One region of the Bacillus seohaeanensis genome, then DNA from elsewhere that is predicted to be linked to it. Evidence: riboswitches for the same ligand, from Rfam matches in the RefSeq annotation. Region 1 holds a riboswitch; the other holds the start of a gene.
What was found. A riboswitch is a leader RNA that binds a small molecule or an ion and turns the genes downstream of it on or off. The one in region 1 is predicted to bind cobalamin.
Positions count from the first base shown of each region.

Region 2: linked by a shared signal. The riboswitch ahead of ACFSUL_RS15435 (ABC transporter substrate-binding protein) and the one ahead of ACFSUL_RS19840 (ribonucleoside-diphosphate reductase subunit alpha) in region 1 are both predicted to bind cobalamin.

Region 1 covers NZ_JBHUMF010000033.1:1,363-9,602, forward strand. Annotated here, with positions in the region: gene ACFSUL_RS19835 (aldehyde dehydrogenase family protein) at 1-338, shown strand, start outside; cobalamin riboswitch at 961-1,141, shown strand; gene ACFSUL_RS19840 (ribonucleoside-diphosphate reductase subunit alpha) at 1,292-3,580, shown strand; gene ACFSUL_RS19845 (ribonucleotide-diphosphate reductase subunit beta) at 3,753-4,796, shown strand; gene ACFSUL_RS19850 (YczE/YyaS/YitT family protein) at 4,863-5,495, shown strand; gene ACFSUL_RS19855 (SpoVR family protein) at 5,851-7,263, opposite strand; gene ACFSUL_RS19860 (MFS transporter) at 7,357-8,240, opposite strand, start outside.
Region 2 covers NZ_JBHUMF010000031.1:417,782-426,021, reverse strand. Annotated here, with positions in the region: gene cobD (threonine-phosphate decarboxylase CobD) at 1-654, opposite strand, end outside; gene cbiB (adenosylcobinamide-phosphate synthase CbiB) at 629-1,591, opposite strand; gene ACFSUL_RS15445 (adenosylcobinamide amidohydrolase) at 1,588-3,060, opposite strand; gene ACFSUL_RS15440 (FecCD family ABC transporter permease) at 3,061-4,113, opposite strand; gene ACFSUL_RS15435 (ABC transporter substrate-binding protein) at 4,076-5,056, opposite strand; cobalamin riboswitch at 5,188-5,376, opposite strand; gene ACFSUL_RS15430 (DMT family transporter) at 5,443-5,757, opposite strand; gene ACFSUL_RS15425 (DMT family transporter) at 5,757-6,098, opposite strand; guanidine-I (ykkC/yxkD leader) riboswitch at 6,163-6,264, opposite strand; gene msrA (peptide-methionine (S)-S-oxide reductase MsrA) at 6,436-6,966, shown strand; gene ACFSUL_RS15415 (hypothetical protein) at 7,087-7,281, shown strand; gene ACFSUL_RS15410 (glycosyltransferase family 2 protein) at 7,476-8,240, shown strand, end outside.

The DNA.
Region 1 (8,240 bases):
CAAATGTTGATCAAAATATGAAAATCATTGCCGAGGAAGTTTTTGCACCGATTGTATCGGTCATTCCTTTTGATAGTGAAGAGGAAGTTATTAAGTTTTCGAATGATTCCATTTACGGGCTACAAGCAGGGGTTTTCACAAAGGATATCGATCGTGCGATGCGTGTAGCAGACCAATTAGAAATGGGTGGAGTATGGGTTAATGAAATCTCCACTTACCGCCAAGATAATCATCCATACGGTGGTGTCAAACAGAGTGGCATTGGCAAAGAAGGGGTTAAATATGCAATTGAAGATATGACCGAAATGAAATTTATCGGGATTAAATTGGATTCATAAAGCTAAAAGAGGCTGGGACATAACTAAAGTACTATCCCCTAAAGACGAACAATGTCAGGTTAAATTGTTTAGTAATCACTGTTACACACCGCTGTTGATTTCCGTGTCAAGACTTCGCTTTCCGCGGGCGGTCGGTGAGCCTCCGAGAAAAGCGGAAGCGGCTCGTTTTGCTCGCGAAGAAAATAGGGAAATACCCAAAAGGCGCTTTTTGCCTTTAGGGTATTTCATCTTTTTCATAGCGAGTTAGCCGCTGGAGCTAGACATGCGCTGCGCTCTTGCGGGGTCTCACCTGTTCCGCTTTTCCCGCAGGAGTCTTCGTCTTGCACTCCAATCAACAGCTAGAACAAGTTAAAAAGAACAACAAGTTTTATGAAGACTTATAAAAAAAACGAACTAATTCGCCTTCAAATGAAAGAATTAGTTCGTTTTTTTATTCACCTAGAGCACATTTGTCCCAGCCTCTTTTTCCATTGTATTAGATGCATTTTATGAACGTTCATATACGATTAAGAAGCAAATGTAAAGTATTGAAATATCAATTTCTATCGTTTACTATATTCTATATTAGGAAATTCACTATATATAGTGTCACAAAACAACACATGCAACTAAATATTGTTTTTTATAACAGTAAGAAAAGGTGCCGAGTACGGCTTAATAGGGAATCTGGTGTAATTCCAGAACTGTCCCCGCAACTGTAAGTGTGACGAAATGGTTCATCCACTGTATACATATCGTATATGGGAAGGTTCCAAAGTAGAATGATCACAAGTCAGGAGACCTGCCTGTTTCTTACAAAGTTTCTTATTCTTCGGGGATTGAGATAATGAGACGATACTTTCACAGATTACTTTCTATCTCTATGTAAAGTATCGTTTAAATCCACCCTACTTCCAGGAGTGGATTTTTTTATTTTATTCTTCCCCTTCTAGTACAAAAAAGGAGGAAACATAATGAGTATTAAATTAGAAACAACCATTATTAAAAGAAAAAACGGGAAAGAAGAACTCTTTTCACCAGAAAAATTAACGTCTTTTATAAAAAGTGCTGCAGCGGACTTTCCTACGCTGAATACAGATGATTATATCTCTAGACTCATTACCACAATTGAATCCCAAAAATCGTATACGGTATCGCAAATCAATAATCTTTTACTGCTTGAAGGTTTAGCGAATATCTCCGAGCAAGAGCCTGATTGGACGTATGTTTGTTCAAGAATCTATATGCAACAACTGTACAAAGAGGCTGCGATTAATAGGAACTATCCGGCTAATCAAAACTATGGATGCTTTTATGAATTAATCGTCCGACTAACAAACAATGGAATATATAATCCTATTATTTTAGAAAAATATTCAAAAGAAGAGCTGCATGAGCTTGGGGATATGATTGTTCCTAATAGAGATAAGTTTTTTACATACATTGGATTGCGAACATTAGCGGACCGTTACCTTGCCCGGGATCACGAAAAAAACACCTATGAGTTGCCACAAGAACGATTCATGATGATTGCCGTAACCCTTATGATGAATGAACCTCGAGAATCACGTCTTTCACTTGTTAAAGACGCTTACTGGGCTTTAAGTAATTTATATATGACAGTTGCTACTCCTACATTAGCAAATGCGGGGAAAAGTTATGGACAGCTTTCTAGTTGTTTTATCGATACGGTCGATGATAGTCTCCAAGGTATCTACGACAGTAATACCGACATCGCCAATCTTTCAAAATCAGGTGGTGGAATAGGTGTCTACCTTGGCAAAATCCGAAGCCGTGGGAGTGATATTAAAGGATTTAAAGGCATTTCGTCTGGTGTGATTCCGTGGATGAAGCAATTAAATAATACAGCAGTAAGCGTTGATCAGCTTGGTCAGCGAAAAGGAGCAATCTCCGTCTACTTAGATGTTTGGCATAAAGATATCTTCCTCTTTCTCGACTCGAAATTGAATAACGGGGATGAACGAATGAGAACACATGATTTGTTTACGGGCGTATGTGTTCCGGACTTATTTATGGAGCAAGTAGAAGCAAGAGCAGATTGGTATCTTTTCGATCCTCATGAAGTACGAAAAGTAATGGGCTACAGTTTGGAGGATTTTTATGATGCTGAAAAAGGAGATGGAGATTTTCGTGCTCGTTATTGGGAATGTGTCGATAACCCTCTTCTTTCGAAAGAAAAGGTTCCTGCAATTGAGGTTATAAAAGGAATTATGAAGGGCCAGCTTGAAACCGGTACACCGTTCATGTTTTACCGAGACGAAGTCAACCGCCAAAACGCGAATCATCATCAAGGTATGATTTATTGCACTAATCTTTGTACCGAGATTACCCAAAACCAAAGTCCGACTACCGTGGACGAGCAGTACACATCAGACGGAAAAATTATTACCGTCAAAACCCCTGGTGATTTTGTTGTCTGCAACCTTTCTTCTATAAATTTAGGAAGAGCTGTCCCAGAAAATGTACTTGAAAAATTAATTCCAATACAAGTCAGAATGTTAGATAATGTCATCGATTTAAATACAATTCCTGTATTGCAAGCAAAGTTGACAAATGAAAAATATCGTTCGATTGGATTAGGTACGTTTGGCTGGCATCACTTGCTTGCATTAAAGGGAATCAAATGGGAAAGCGAAGAGGCAGTTGACTATGCGGATACACTTTATGAAAAAATTGCTTATTTAACCATCGAAGCAAGCATGAAACTAGCACAAGAAAAAGGTAGCTACCCTTTATTCGAGGGATCAAATTGGCACACTGGCACTTATTTTACGAAAAAAGGATACGATGACTCTTCTCGTTTGCTCGACTGGGCTTCATTAAAGGATAAAGTTCAGAAGTACGGGGTGCGAAATGGATATATGATGGCGGTCGCGCCAAATGCATCTACTTCCATCATCGCTGGTAGCACAGCGAGTATAGACCCTATTTTCTTCAAAATGTACTCAGAGGAGAAAAAAGATTATAAAATTCCTGTCACTGCTCCTGACTTGAATGAAACAACTACATGGTATTATAAATCGGCTTATTTTATTAATCAGAAATGGAGCATTAAGCAAAACGCCGCAAGACAGCAGCACATTGATCAAGCAATTTCTTTTAACTTTTATGTAGTCAATACAATTAAAGCGAAAGAATTATTAGATCTCCATCTTGAAGCTTGGAAAAGTGGATTAAAAACAACCTATTATGTCCGCTCGACTTCAAGTTATATAGAAGATTGTGATTCGTGTGCAAGCTAATGTTTTATGATCGGTGTCTTTTTTAAAGTTTAATTCAACAGTTGATATTCGCCTTGATTTCAACAGATGAATATCAGCTTTAAATGAACAGTTGAATAAACAGCCATATTCAACTGTTCAATCAAAACAACAATAATATTTAATATAAAAAAGCTAATACGAGGTGAAGAATATGAAGGAACTACTAAAAAAACGAGTACTCATGGACGCAACAGCGCCAAATCGCTCTACAAAGATAATTAACGGTGAAAGCTCCAACATATTGAATTGGGATGATGTCGCCTATTCATGGACTTATCCAAAATATAAAAAAATGCTCGCAAACTTTTGGACTCCTTTTGAAATTAATATGGCACAAGATGTGAAACAATTTGGTCAGTTAACGAAAGATGAACAGGAGTCGTTTTTAAAAATTATCGGACTGCTTGCACTCCTTGATAGTATTCAAACAGATTACGCTAGTAAAGTTGCAGATTATATTACTGACTCTAGTATTAACGCTTTAATGATTATTCTCGCACAGCAAGAAGTCATTCATAATCATTCTTATTCCTACGTATTATCTAGTATCGTTTCGAAATCCGAACAAGATAAAGTATTCGAATTTTGGAGAAACGAAGAAATACTTCGGAAGCGAAATGATTTTGTGACGAATGGCTATAAACATTTTGCTCTGGAAGCAAGTGTAGAAAATCTATTGAAATCAATTGTATATGACGTGATTTTAGAAGGCTTGTTCTTCTACTCTGGCTTTGCTTTCTTTTACAACTTGGCAAGAAATCAAAAAATGGTCGCAACGAGCACGATGATTAATTACATAAATCGTGACGAACAAATTCATGTGGACTTGTTTGTTAAAATTTTCAAAGAAGTGCTAAAAGAGTATCCAGAATACGATACGCCTTCTCTTTCCGATTTTGTAACAAGCACTTTTAAAGAAGCTGCAAAATTAGAAATAGAATGGGCTCATGAAATTATCGGTACTAAAATAGAAGGAATTCACATGAATGACCTCGAATCTTATATTAAGTTTTATGCGAATGTACGCTGTAACCAACTTGGATTTGAGCGTCCTTTCGAAGGCTACCGCACCAATCCATTAAAATGGATAAAAGCTTATGAGGAAGTTGACTTGGGTAAATCAGACTTCTTCGAACAAAAATCTCGTCAATATACCAAAGTCAACAACATCGACAATGGCTTTGACGAACTATAAAGGTCCGTCCCTAGACACGGTAATGCGTTAAAGCAACGAGGGACGGACCTCTTAAGGAGAAGCAGTATGAGAATCTTTCTTCGTTTTTTATTTTTTGTTATCGGTATTCTTGTTTTCAGTTATGGAATTTCAATGGCAATAAAGGTACAGTACTTGGGAATTCACCCCTGGGATGTATTAAATATTGCTCTGTTTGATAAATGGGGACTGACAATCGGAACCTGGAATCTCATCGTTGGCGGTGTATTAATTTCAGGCACACTCTTCCTAAATCGTAAATATGTCAGAATTGGAACGATACTAAATGGTCTTATGGTCGGACCACTAGTTGATTTATATTTATTTTGGGATATTCTCCCCCAACGTTCTAGCCTCTACCTAGACGCAATTATTCTCATCTTAGCAATTATCATTATGGGAATCGGTGGTGGACTTTACTCCGCATCTGGCTTAGGAACAGGTCCTCGTGACGGATTTATGCTTTCCCTTTCGGAATTAACAGGACAGTCTATAAGCAAAGTACGAATTGCTTTTGAAAGCAGCATTCTTATCATTGGTTGGCTACTGGGAGGTCCGATTTTCATTTTCACCTTTATCTATACATTTATTCAAAGTCCCATTTTTCAATTTTCATTTTTACATTTTACAAAACTTCTGGATTCTTATAGTGCTTCTCGGTCGAATAATTTTAATTTATAATAAATACTTTTACAGTTTAAGTTGGCTCAAAGAATGGGGCCAGCTTTTTTCTTTGGCTGTTTTCTAAAGGCTCTTTTCTCATAGATTATTGTTTTTACTTATAAATTTAGTCCGTTGATTTCCGCTACGGATACTCGCTTTCCGCGGGGAGAGAGGGAGTCAAATGCCCGCAGCGAGAATCAACTCAGTAAGTTAAACTTAGTTTCCGTTAAAAAGCAACAAACTTTACGAAAATAGCCTTTCTAAAAGATTATTGCTTGTAACAATAGTTGAAAACAGCCAAAGAAAAAAGGCCTCAACTGAGACCTAAACAATTTAATACCTGAGCAATTATCTTGAGAAATGTCTGCTATCATTACAAATACTTTCTCTGCACACTACGCCCATCGTACGTAAACAGCATTTCTCTTCCTTCAATAACGGATTCCATATGAACAGGGCGTCCCCATAGTTGATAAATATAAGGGAGAACTTTTTCTAAATATTTCAGATCAAGTTCGATATCTTCATACCAATGTTTCAAATATAGTTCACCATTTTTTAAATAGTCGCCATCATTAACTGTAATATAAGGAAAACCACCGTTGACTCTCATACTAACAAGCTGGTCACGGACCTTTTTCCATTCCTTATCAACAATCTTATAATCTTTCCCTTGTTTTTGGAAAAGGTACATATCCTCTCTCGTCACAAGATCTTTTGTTAAGTAATTTCGTAAAAAAGAAATATCCGATTCAATTTCTCTTACTTCAAACATCTTTTCACGACCTGAGTTTGGCCGAACCCCCATCCTTTTCATTTCATCTGTAGGGTTATTGTATCTCTCTTCGATATCTTCAAATATTTTCACACCAAGGTAATAGGGATTGATGCCTGTTCTTGATGGTTGAACAACACCTGCATTTAGTTTAGCAAACTCAATAGCTTCACCGCTCGTTAAATCCATTTCTCTAATGATGCGCTGATGCCAATAAGATGCCCAGCCCTCGTTCATGATTTTTGTTTCAAGCTGTGGCCAGAAGTAGAGCATTTCTTCTCTCATCATTGTTAAAATGTCCCGCTGCCAGTCTTCTAGTTCCCTGCTGTATTGTTCTATGAAAAGGAGAACATCCTTTTCAGGCTGCGGCGGGAATTTTTTCTTTACCTTTTTCTTTGGTCGGTCTTTTGGTTTATCATCAAGAGACCATAAATCATCGTACGGAGTAACCCGTGGTGCTTCTTCCTCCTCCCACTCCACATCGTCCATTGTCCACGAAAGCTTTGGACGCATTAAAGAAGGATCTATATGTTCATCTATCGCCAATACAGCATCAAGAAAAGCTTCTACTTCCTGCTTCCCATGATCAATCTCATACTGCCGCACTCGATCTGCTGTAGCTGCCATACTTTCCACCATATCACGTTTCGTGTTTTCAAATCGAATATTATTTTTGAAAAAGTCACAATGGGCTAGTACGTGGGCAACAATAAGCTTATTTTGAATTAATGAATTAGAGTCTAATAAAAAGGCATAACAAGGATTAGAGTTGATTACGAGTTCATAAATCTTACTTAACCCTAAATCATACTGGAGCTTCATTTTATAAAATTGTTTTCCAAAGCTCCAATGGGAAAAACGAGTCGGCATTCCATATGCACCAAATGTATAAATAATATCTGCAGGACAAATCTCATATCTCATCGGATAAGAATCCAGGCCAAACCCTGAGGCTATCTCGGTTATTTCGCTTATTGCTCGTTCGAGTTGCTTTTGTTCCTCCGGTTTCATATGCATCCCCCTTGTCTAGTCTCCTTAAAACACTATATGAGGAAAAACTCCATTTAATGATAATTGGTAGCTATCCCCAACCATATTAATGTATTAACGCACGAGAGAAGGGTACGCTGTTTTGCTGTTCATAAATCGTAACGGTAGCAACAATACCATCGACACCAGTGCTGCGAACAGAAATAGTGCTGATACACTTGTTTTTTCCATTAGCCATCCAGCAATAGCGATAGTAATACCAAATAAGATTGTTGTAAAAAGACCATGTACCGCATAAACTTTTCCAATTTTTTCAGGCGGAGTATTATATTGCAACATCGTTTGTAACATAATCGTTTTTATTTGTTCTACAGCACCAAAGAGGAATGATAAAAGTAGAGCCATTACCCCAAATGTCGTCCAGCCAAAAATAAAGATAATGAGAACAGATAAAACCGTTGTTATTATTAACCATTTTTCCGTATACTTAATAAAAAAACGTTGATTTTTAAATAATAAAAGTGAACCATTCATGATTCCGATGAAAAAACTACTGTTTATGTACCCCCACCATTGAGACCCAAGCTGTAATTGCTTTTCCACAAATAAAAACAGGATTGCCGCTAACCAAACAACACTTGAAACTGTTTGGAACACATTCAATGTGAAAATTACTTTCAAATTTTTATTTTTCTTTATTTCCCTCCACCCTTCTCCTAGTTGGGTAAACCAGACTTGTTTTTCCACCACAGAATTCGTAGGTATGAATGGCACTTTAAATTTTATAAAAGTACTTATTACATATAAAACTAATAGGAGAAGAAAAAAAACTTTTGCCGACAGAAGTCCATATAGTACCCCTCCAATAGCCCAACTTACAATTAGAAGTGTTTGATCTGTCATTGATAAATAACCATTCGGTGCCATTAGCTCCTCCCTTTTTATGAGAAACGGAACATATGCATTCTTTGCTGGAAGTATGAAGCTATCCAAAAGTG
Region 2 (8,240 bases), on a different contig from region 1:
CAGCCCTGCAATCGCATACATTTTTGTCAGAGACCTTAAAATAATAAGGTTACTATATTCATGTAAATAAATACTATATGTATGCTCATCTTCTAAAAAATCATAGAATGCTTCATCTATAATGACATAGGTACTTGTCTTTTTTGCTTCCCTTAATAAGTTTAAAATAATGTCTTTTTCAAGAACTTCTCCTGTTGGATTATTCGGATTGCATAAAAAAATTGCTCTAACGGAATGAAAACGCTCGAATACATTGGAGGGTGTCTCTAATTCATCCAATGAGATATATTCTACTAAACATTGATTCTGTAGGCAGCTTGCTTCATACTCTGAAAAAGTAGGCTGACAGATTAGAACCTGTTCCCCCTGTAGCCAACGACCAATAATAGTAATGATCTCTGCTGCACCGTTACCAAGCAATACCCCTTCTGTAGCTATATTTTCTTTTTTGGCAATCTCATTTTTCAGTTCTATACCAGTCGAATCTGGATAGTGTTCTAATTCGTCTATGCCAATTATTAATTCGTTTCGAATTTCCTCCGGCATTCCGAGAGGGTTTATATTCGTACTAAAATCAATAAAATTAGAAGGGTATTCTTGATTTAACGCCCTATAAAGAAATTGAGGATTAGAACCATGCTTTGGCCAATTCATACAGAATTCCTCCTCCAATTAATAGTAATGTAAAAACGTGCACTGTTCTATTCATAATACGGATAGAATCTGTTATATGGTGGGAACGTAATGAAGTCTCCGAATCTCCCATCACTGCTCTTAAAGAAACTTCACCGCCATAATAGTTTAATCCTCCAAGCTGAACACCAAGTACTGCTGCAACGGCTGCTTCTCCCCAACCGCTATTGGGACTAGGGTGTTTTTTTGCATCCCGAAATAAAATCGCAAATGACTCTTTGCGTGTTCTAAATTTTGGAGGAGAACATACTACCATCATAATACCTGTTAACCTACTCGGTATCCAATTAAAGCCGTCATCAATCCAGGCCGACGCCCATCCAAACTCTAAAAACCTATCATTCTTATATGCTACCATCGAGTCACATGTGTTTACAGCCCTGTACACCATTGCTAATGGAGCACCGCCTAAAAATGCCCAAAACAGTGGTGCCGTAATTCCATCCGAGGTATTCTCCGCTACCGTTTCGACTGCTCCCCGTACAATTTCACTTTCTTCCAAGTTGTCTGTATCTCTTCCTACAATATAGGAAAGCTTTTTCCTTGCAAGCTTCATATTGTTAGCTATTAATGGCTCGTAAACTTCCAGTGCGGCCTCTTTCAAGCTACGTTGTGAGATTGAAGTATAAATTAAAATGGATTCAATAATGATTCCAACTACAGTATGTATAGAATACGAAGCAACAGTGATAAACAATGACAAGAAAAATACCGTCAATAAAACAGTGAAAGATAACAGCGTGCCTTTCCACTTTCGATATTTCCCTCTATTCCAACGTACCTCTAAAAACGAAATTAACCGACCTATCCAGCGGACTGGATGAGGCCAATGGTTAGGATCCCCTGCAATTCGGTCAATGAATAAGGCCAAAATAATTGATAAAAGGTGACTAATCATAGTTTGGATCGCCTTTTAACAGATTTTTGTATTGCTTCTTTTGTACATTCATGGACTCCTTGACCAATTAATTTTCCAAGTGACGTTATCGAGCCTGCAAAAGTATGTTTCTTCCCTCGCTGAGTAGCAGCTATCATAATACTGTCTGTAGAAGTACCCGTGGCAAAAGTACCTGTTTTTGGATCAAGGATATCCAAATCTCTCATTGCTTTTACTTTCGCTTCTGTAGCTGTAACAATAGCTTGAATAAATGCCTCATCGGATAAGTTTCCATTAATGAATACCCAAGTGTTTATTGTCCCCGGTGAAGGTTCTAAATCAAATTGATAGCTATTGGAGACATCAACGGCATTTCCGACTCCAGCTGTTACAACGACAAAAATACTACAATCACCTAATTTGAACTTTTTATAGGTGACATCCTCAAGGATAACGGCTGTCATCATCCCTACCGTAAAACTGGGATCGAAACCGTGATCATAAAGGTATTGTTTCATATCTTCATAATAATTGGAAATATCATAATCCTTTGGTACATGTCTATTTATAAAATGTTGATACCACCCGAGACCAGAACCAATCACACCTGATGACATGCTTTTTAGCGGGATTGGTGAATGATAGCTAATGTAATCATCTGACTCACCAATGTATTGCTCACCAAGAATAACATCTTCCAAATCAGCTTCATCTGCTTCAGGAATAATTACCATTTGTGGTTTTGGCACTTTTGGGTGAGGTCGTTTTTCTACTTTCGTATGATAGACCTCTTCTATATTCTTTACACTTAGTACATTTTCTGGGTGATCCACAAGCTTTTCTTTTCCTTCATGTAATAGTAGCAACCGGTCGCAATAAAGACTAGCAAGATTCAGATCATGAAAAATACTGATGATAGTCAAATTATCTTGCTTCGATCGGTGTTTCAATAAATCAAGTAAATTCTTTTGAAAAGAAAGATCCAAGTGATTGGTAGGCTCGTCCAATATTAATATTTTCGGTTGTTGTACCAAGCTCTGCGCAAGGAAAACTCGTTGCCTTTCTCCACCAGACAATTCGTCAAGCACTCGATCTTGTAATTCCCATACACCTATTTGCTTCATTACTTCTTCCACCACTTGCTCATCTTCCGGTTGAATACCTTTGAACAAACCTTTTTGATGTGCATATCGCCCAAGCATAACGGTTTCTTTTACACGGTACGAGAAGGAGTTAGAAGTAATTTGTGGTAAAACAGCAATTGTTTTCGCAAGTTCTTTCGACGAATAAAAGGATATGTCTTTCCCTTGAATAGTAACACTTCCATTATCGGTTGGAAGTAGTCCGGATAATACTTTGAGAAGAGTTGTTTTCCCGCTTCCATTCGGACCTAAAATACCGAAAAATTCTCCAGCTTGGACGGTAAAACTTATATTTTTAAGTATTTTTTTATTCTCATACCCTGCTGTTAACTGTTGAACAGATATCATTTAGGCACCTCTCTTCTTTATTAAAATATATCCGAAAATAGGAGCCCCGATTAATGCTGTAATAACTCCGATTGGAAGCTCTGTAGGTGCAATAACTGTACGCGAAATAAGGTCTGCTAGTACTAAAAACCCACCGCCCGTGATAATTGACAATGGCAGTAGATGACGATGGTCATGGCCGACTAGTATTCTAATAAAATGTGGAACAACAAGACCCACAAACCCAATCGTTCCTGAAACAGCAACAGCTGCCCCGGTTAAAATCGAGCCAGCAAGCAAAATGACAAGTTTTCTTTTTTCAACGGAAATTCCGAGATGATGTGCATGTTCCTCTCCAAAACTCATTCCATTTAGCTCTTTTGTATTCATCAATAAAATAATAACACCGATAATAAAGAATGGGATAATAATAATTACATAATCCCAACCACGCATTGAAACACTTCCGAGTAGCCAGCCGATAATTTGCCGCAACTCTTCTCCAGTTAACGCAATCATTAACGAAATGAATGATCCTAAAAATGAACTAAATATAATACCAGTTAAAATGATCGTCTCAATTTTCATCGATCTTTCTACTTTTTGTGCAAAAAATAATACGAGAAAAATAGTAATAATAGATGTAACAATACTTAAAAATGGAAGTGTAAACATTCCGATAACCGGAAGGCTTATTTGAAAAAACAGTGTTAAAACTGCTCCAACAGAAGCTCCGGAAGAAACACCTAAAGTATATGGATCAGCTAGCGGATTTCTTAGAAGCCCTTGGAAGGAAGCTCCGGCAATTGCCAAAGAGCCCCCTACAATAAAGGCCAATAATACACGAGGTAATCGAATCGCGTAAACGATATTAGTGTACATCGTATCAATTGATTCAGGAAGGTCAAAACGGAATATTTTTGCACCAATGATAACAATTGTATCACGAAATGGAACGGAAATGGTTCCAATAGAGATCCCAGCTAATAGTGATAGTACGAGAAAGACTAAAGCTAATCCATATGTTATCCATTTTTTATTCTGCAAAAACTTCTGGATAAACTGCTTTGGCAATCTCCTCTACTCCTTCGATAAGCCTAGGACCTGTTCTTGTTACTAAATCAGAATGAACATCATATATTTGTTCTTCTTTAAGAGCTTTCATATCCTGCCATCCGTCACGGCTCATGATTTGTTGTTTCGGGTTTTCAGTATAGAAACCATACGTTGTAATAATAACATCTGGATTAAGTGCAATGACTGCCTCTTGGTCCATCTGTACCCATCCCTCTTGATCTGAAACGGCATTTTCTGCGTTAATAGTTGTCAGCATTTGATCCATGAAAGTGTTTTTCCCTGTTGTAAAAATTTCCGGAGCGGGAGAAACTTCAACATATACTTTTTTCTTTTCTGTAACAGAAGCAACTTTTTCTTTTATTGCATCTAAATCTTCCTTCATTGTTGTGACAATTTCTTCAGCATCTTTCGTTGTACCAGTTATTTTGCCTATTGTTTCAATCGTTTCGAAAGTTTCATCAAAGTTTGTAGCTTCTTTGACTACAAATACTGGGATGCCCGCTTCACGTAATTGCTTAAACCCTTCTTTTGCATAGGATACACCAGACTCATGTGCTAGTACCAAATCTGGTGACAGGCTAATAACTTTTTCAACATTAAATTCCATTCCGCCAACTTTTTCTTTTTCCGTTACTTCTTCCGGATAGTTATCATTATCAGAAACTCCAACAATCTTCTCTCCTAAACCTAATTCATAAGCAATTTCTGTATTGCTAGGAACAAGGGAGATAATTTTCTCGGGTTGTTTTTCAATAACGACCTCTTCGTCAACCGCATCCGTTATCGTTAGAGGAAATGCAGATTCTTTGTTTCCATCAGCTTGTTCCGTTTTTTCTCCACTTGTTCCAGTATCTTTTGTCCCATCCTCTGATTGACCGCAACCAGCGAGCACACCTAAAACTAACAATAAAGTCAAAAATAACGAGTAAAACTTTTTCATTTGTTAATCCCCCAATTTGAATGAAATAAAAAACATCTCCAGTAAATGGAGATGTTGTGTAAGATGCATGCAAGCGTTTCAGCCCTTATCTGTATGTATGCAAATTACACCTTCCTATCCTCGTAGTACTGGTGCTAAAAAAGAAACAGGCAGGTCTCCTGACTTATGGTCATTGCTTGCTGCTCCTTCCCATACTTTTTGTACAGTGGATTCACAGCTTGCTCCCATTTACAGTGGCGGGACCGTGTTGGATTTTCACCAACTTCCCTATTGTGAAGCAGATATTGCTGGACTGCTTCACCTATTTCCATATGCTATAAAATTTTCCGTCAATTGGATTATACATGAGATTCTCGTCGAATGGAATCACTTTTTCAGAAAAACTTCTAACCTATTAGCTTTAATCCAATTGCTGATGAAAGTATCAGTGCAATAAAAAAGATTCTTTTCCAATCGGTCGATTCTCCATATAAGACCATTCCGAGTACCGCCCCGCCCGCTGCTCCTATTCCTGTCCAAATCGCATAGGCTGTTCCCATTGGTAATGTTTCCATCGCAAAAGTAAGACAAAGAAAACTAACACCGAATCCAACCACTAAGAACACTAGTGAATGCCATTTATGATCATTATTCCATTTATTAATCATCGCCACACCGGTCATTTCACAGAGACCGGCAACTATTAAAGAAATCCAAGCCATTATACGTTTTCCCCTTCCTCAACAGGATCATCAGTAACTAATTTTAAGCCAATTACGCCAATAAGTAGTACGGAAATCAAAACGATTTTTCCAATTTTCAACGGTTCACCAAAGAAAAGCATTTCTGTTAAAACGGTTCCTGCCGTCCCTAATCCAACAAAAACCGCATACACTGTACCGACAGGCAATTTACGACCAGCGATAATCAACACGTAAAAGCTAATGACTATTGAGATAACCGTTCCCGCCCATTCTAAAAGTGAGTTGGCATGCTTTAATCCAACTACCCAAAACACCTCAAAAAAAGCGGCAAAAAATACGATAATCCAATTTTTATTCATTTTAAGTCCTCCATTCCTCACCTTATAACAACGGAAAAGCCCGAGAGACATATCAAGTAGATACATCTCCCGGGCTTTTATCCCTCCGTGTCACAGATAAAATCTGTGCGTTTTCTCTCGGACCAGACTAATCATTTGAGATTACGGAACCCTAGAAAACTTTTTTAGTTAATTGCTATTTTATAATAAATCGGCTGTTTTCTCAATAAAAATTTTAATACCATTTAGTTGTCATGTATCCTAGGATAGTGGTAAAATCAGTTGAAATATCTGAATTTTAGCTGAAATATGACTAAGTGGAAGATTTTTTGAATCTTTGTTTTTAGGGGGATATATTATGAGTGAGAATAAACAATTGGCTACATTCGCCGGTGGATGTTTTTGGTGTATGGTAAAGCCTTTCGATGAATTGCCAGGAATAATAAGTATTGTTTCGGGTTATACAGGCGGACATGTCGATAACCCTACATATGAGCAAGTGAAAACTGGAGAAACTGGTCACTACGAGGTGGTTCAAATTACATTTAACCCAGAACTTTTCCCGTATGAAAAGTTGCTTGAATTATATTGGCCACAAATAGACCCTACAGATGATGAAGGTCAATTTCAAGACCGTGGACCCCAATATCGGACAGCCATTTTTTATCATAATGAAGAGCAAAAACGTCTTGCTGAGGAAACTAGAGATGAAATTAGCAAAAGTGGTCGGTTCAAGAAACCAATTGTTACAAAAATCCTTAATGCTGAAAAGTTTTATCCTGCCGAAGATTATCATCAGGACTTTTACAAGAAAAGCCCTGACGAATATAAAACCGATCGTGCTCAGTCCGGTCGTGATGAGTTTATCAAAGACAATTGGGGAAAATAAAGCGTTAGAAGAATAGTAGAGGCCTCCTTCATCCATACTAGAAATAACAACTGTGCAAGTAGCTTAAATTCTATCTGCCTATACTTGTACTAAACGTTAAGAATGGAAAGGAGTTTTACAATGGATAAGCAAAAGAGCGTAACATCAATAAAATTACCAAACCAAGATGAAGTATCAGTGGAGCCCGGTCCTTCTCAATATGTTAACCTAGAGGACCCATACCCTGGCGACTCTGTTGCCGAGCATAAAAAGCAGGAAGATGCCAATAACTACTTAGCTGAAGGGGAAATTGGGCAACAAAATGAAAATTTATAAGGTAATGAATAAAGGGAAGAGGGGGAGCACTAAGCTCACCTTCTTTTAATTTGCCTAAACTCAGTTCTTGAAATCAAAATTAGTAAGGGAAAAAATTAAACCAGGACCCTTCCCAAGAAAAAAACGTATTACTTCCTCGAAAAGTGGATATAATGGCAACAATATAATATCAGTATAAAAGGAAGGGAATTTATATGATTTCGTGGATAGTTGCTATATCGCTTACGATCTTCCTGTTTATGAGATTACCTGTCTTAAAAAAAAGAGTCCAACTACAAAATAATTACCTTGTGAAAAAATTCTCCATTATTATTCATGCAAAAAATGCAGAAAAAAACATTACCTCCTTTTTAAAAAGCATTAATGAACAAATCGTATCTCCTTTAGAAGTTATTGTTGTTGATGATCATTCAGAGGACAAAACAAAAGACATAGCGGGACAATTGGGAGCTAGAGTAATTGCTATGCCCCCACTCCCTGCCGGCTGGCAAGCAAAAAATTGGGCCTACTGGACTGGAGCGCAACAGGCTGATGGAGACATTTTTCTATTCGTTGATAGTAATACATGGTTTGATAAAAGAGGATTGCTCCGAATAGCAGAAGCATACAAGAAACAGCAAAATAGAGGTGTTTTAACCATTCATCCATATCATTATGTAAAACATTGGTATGAAACACTCTCCATGCTACTTCATATGATTATTCTTGCTGCATCTGGTGTCACAAATGTATTTTCGAAGATTTCAGGTCCCGCTGGAGGATTTGAACAATGCTTTATATGTGCAAAACAAGATTATTTTGTTTTGGGTGGTCATGAAACAACAAAAGGTTCAATGGCAGCACATCTCTCCCTTTCTAAGCACGCAAGAAAAAGCGGTGTTTTTATAGAAGCGAAAAGCGGTTACCGGGCAATTTCTATGCGAATGTATCCTAATGGATTCGCAAAACTTATGGACGGC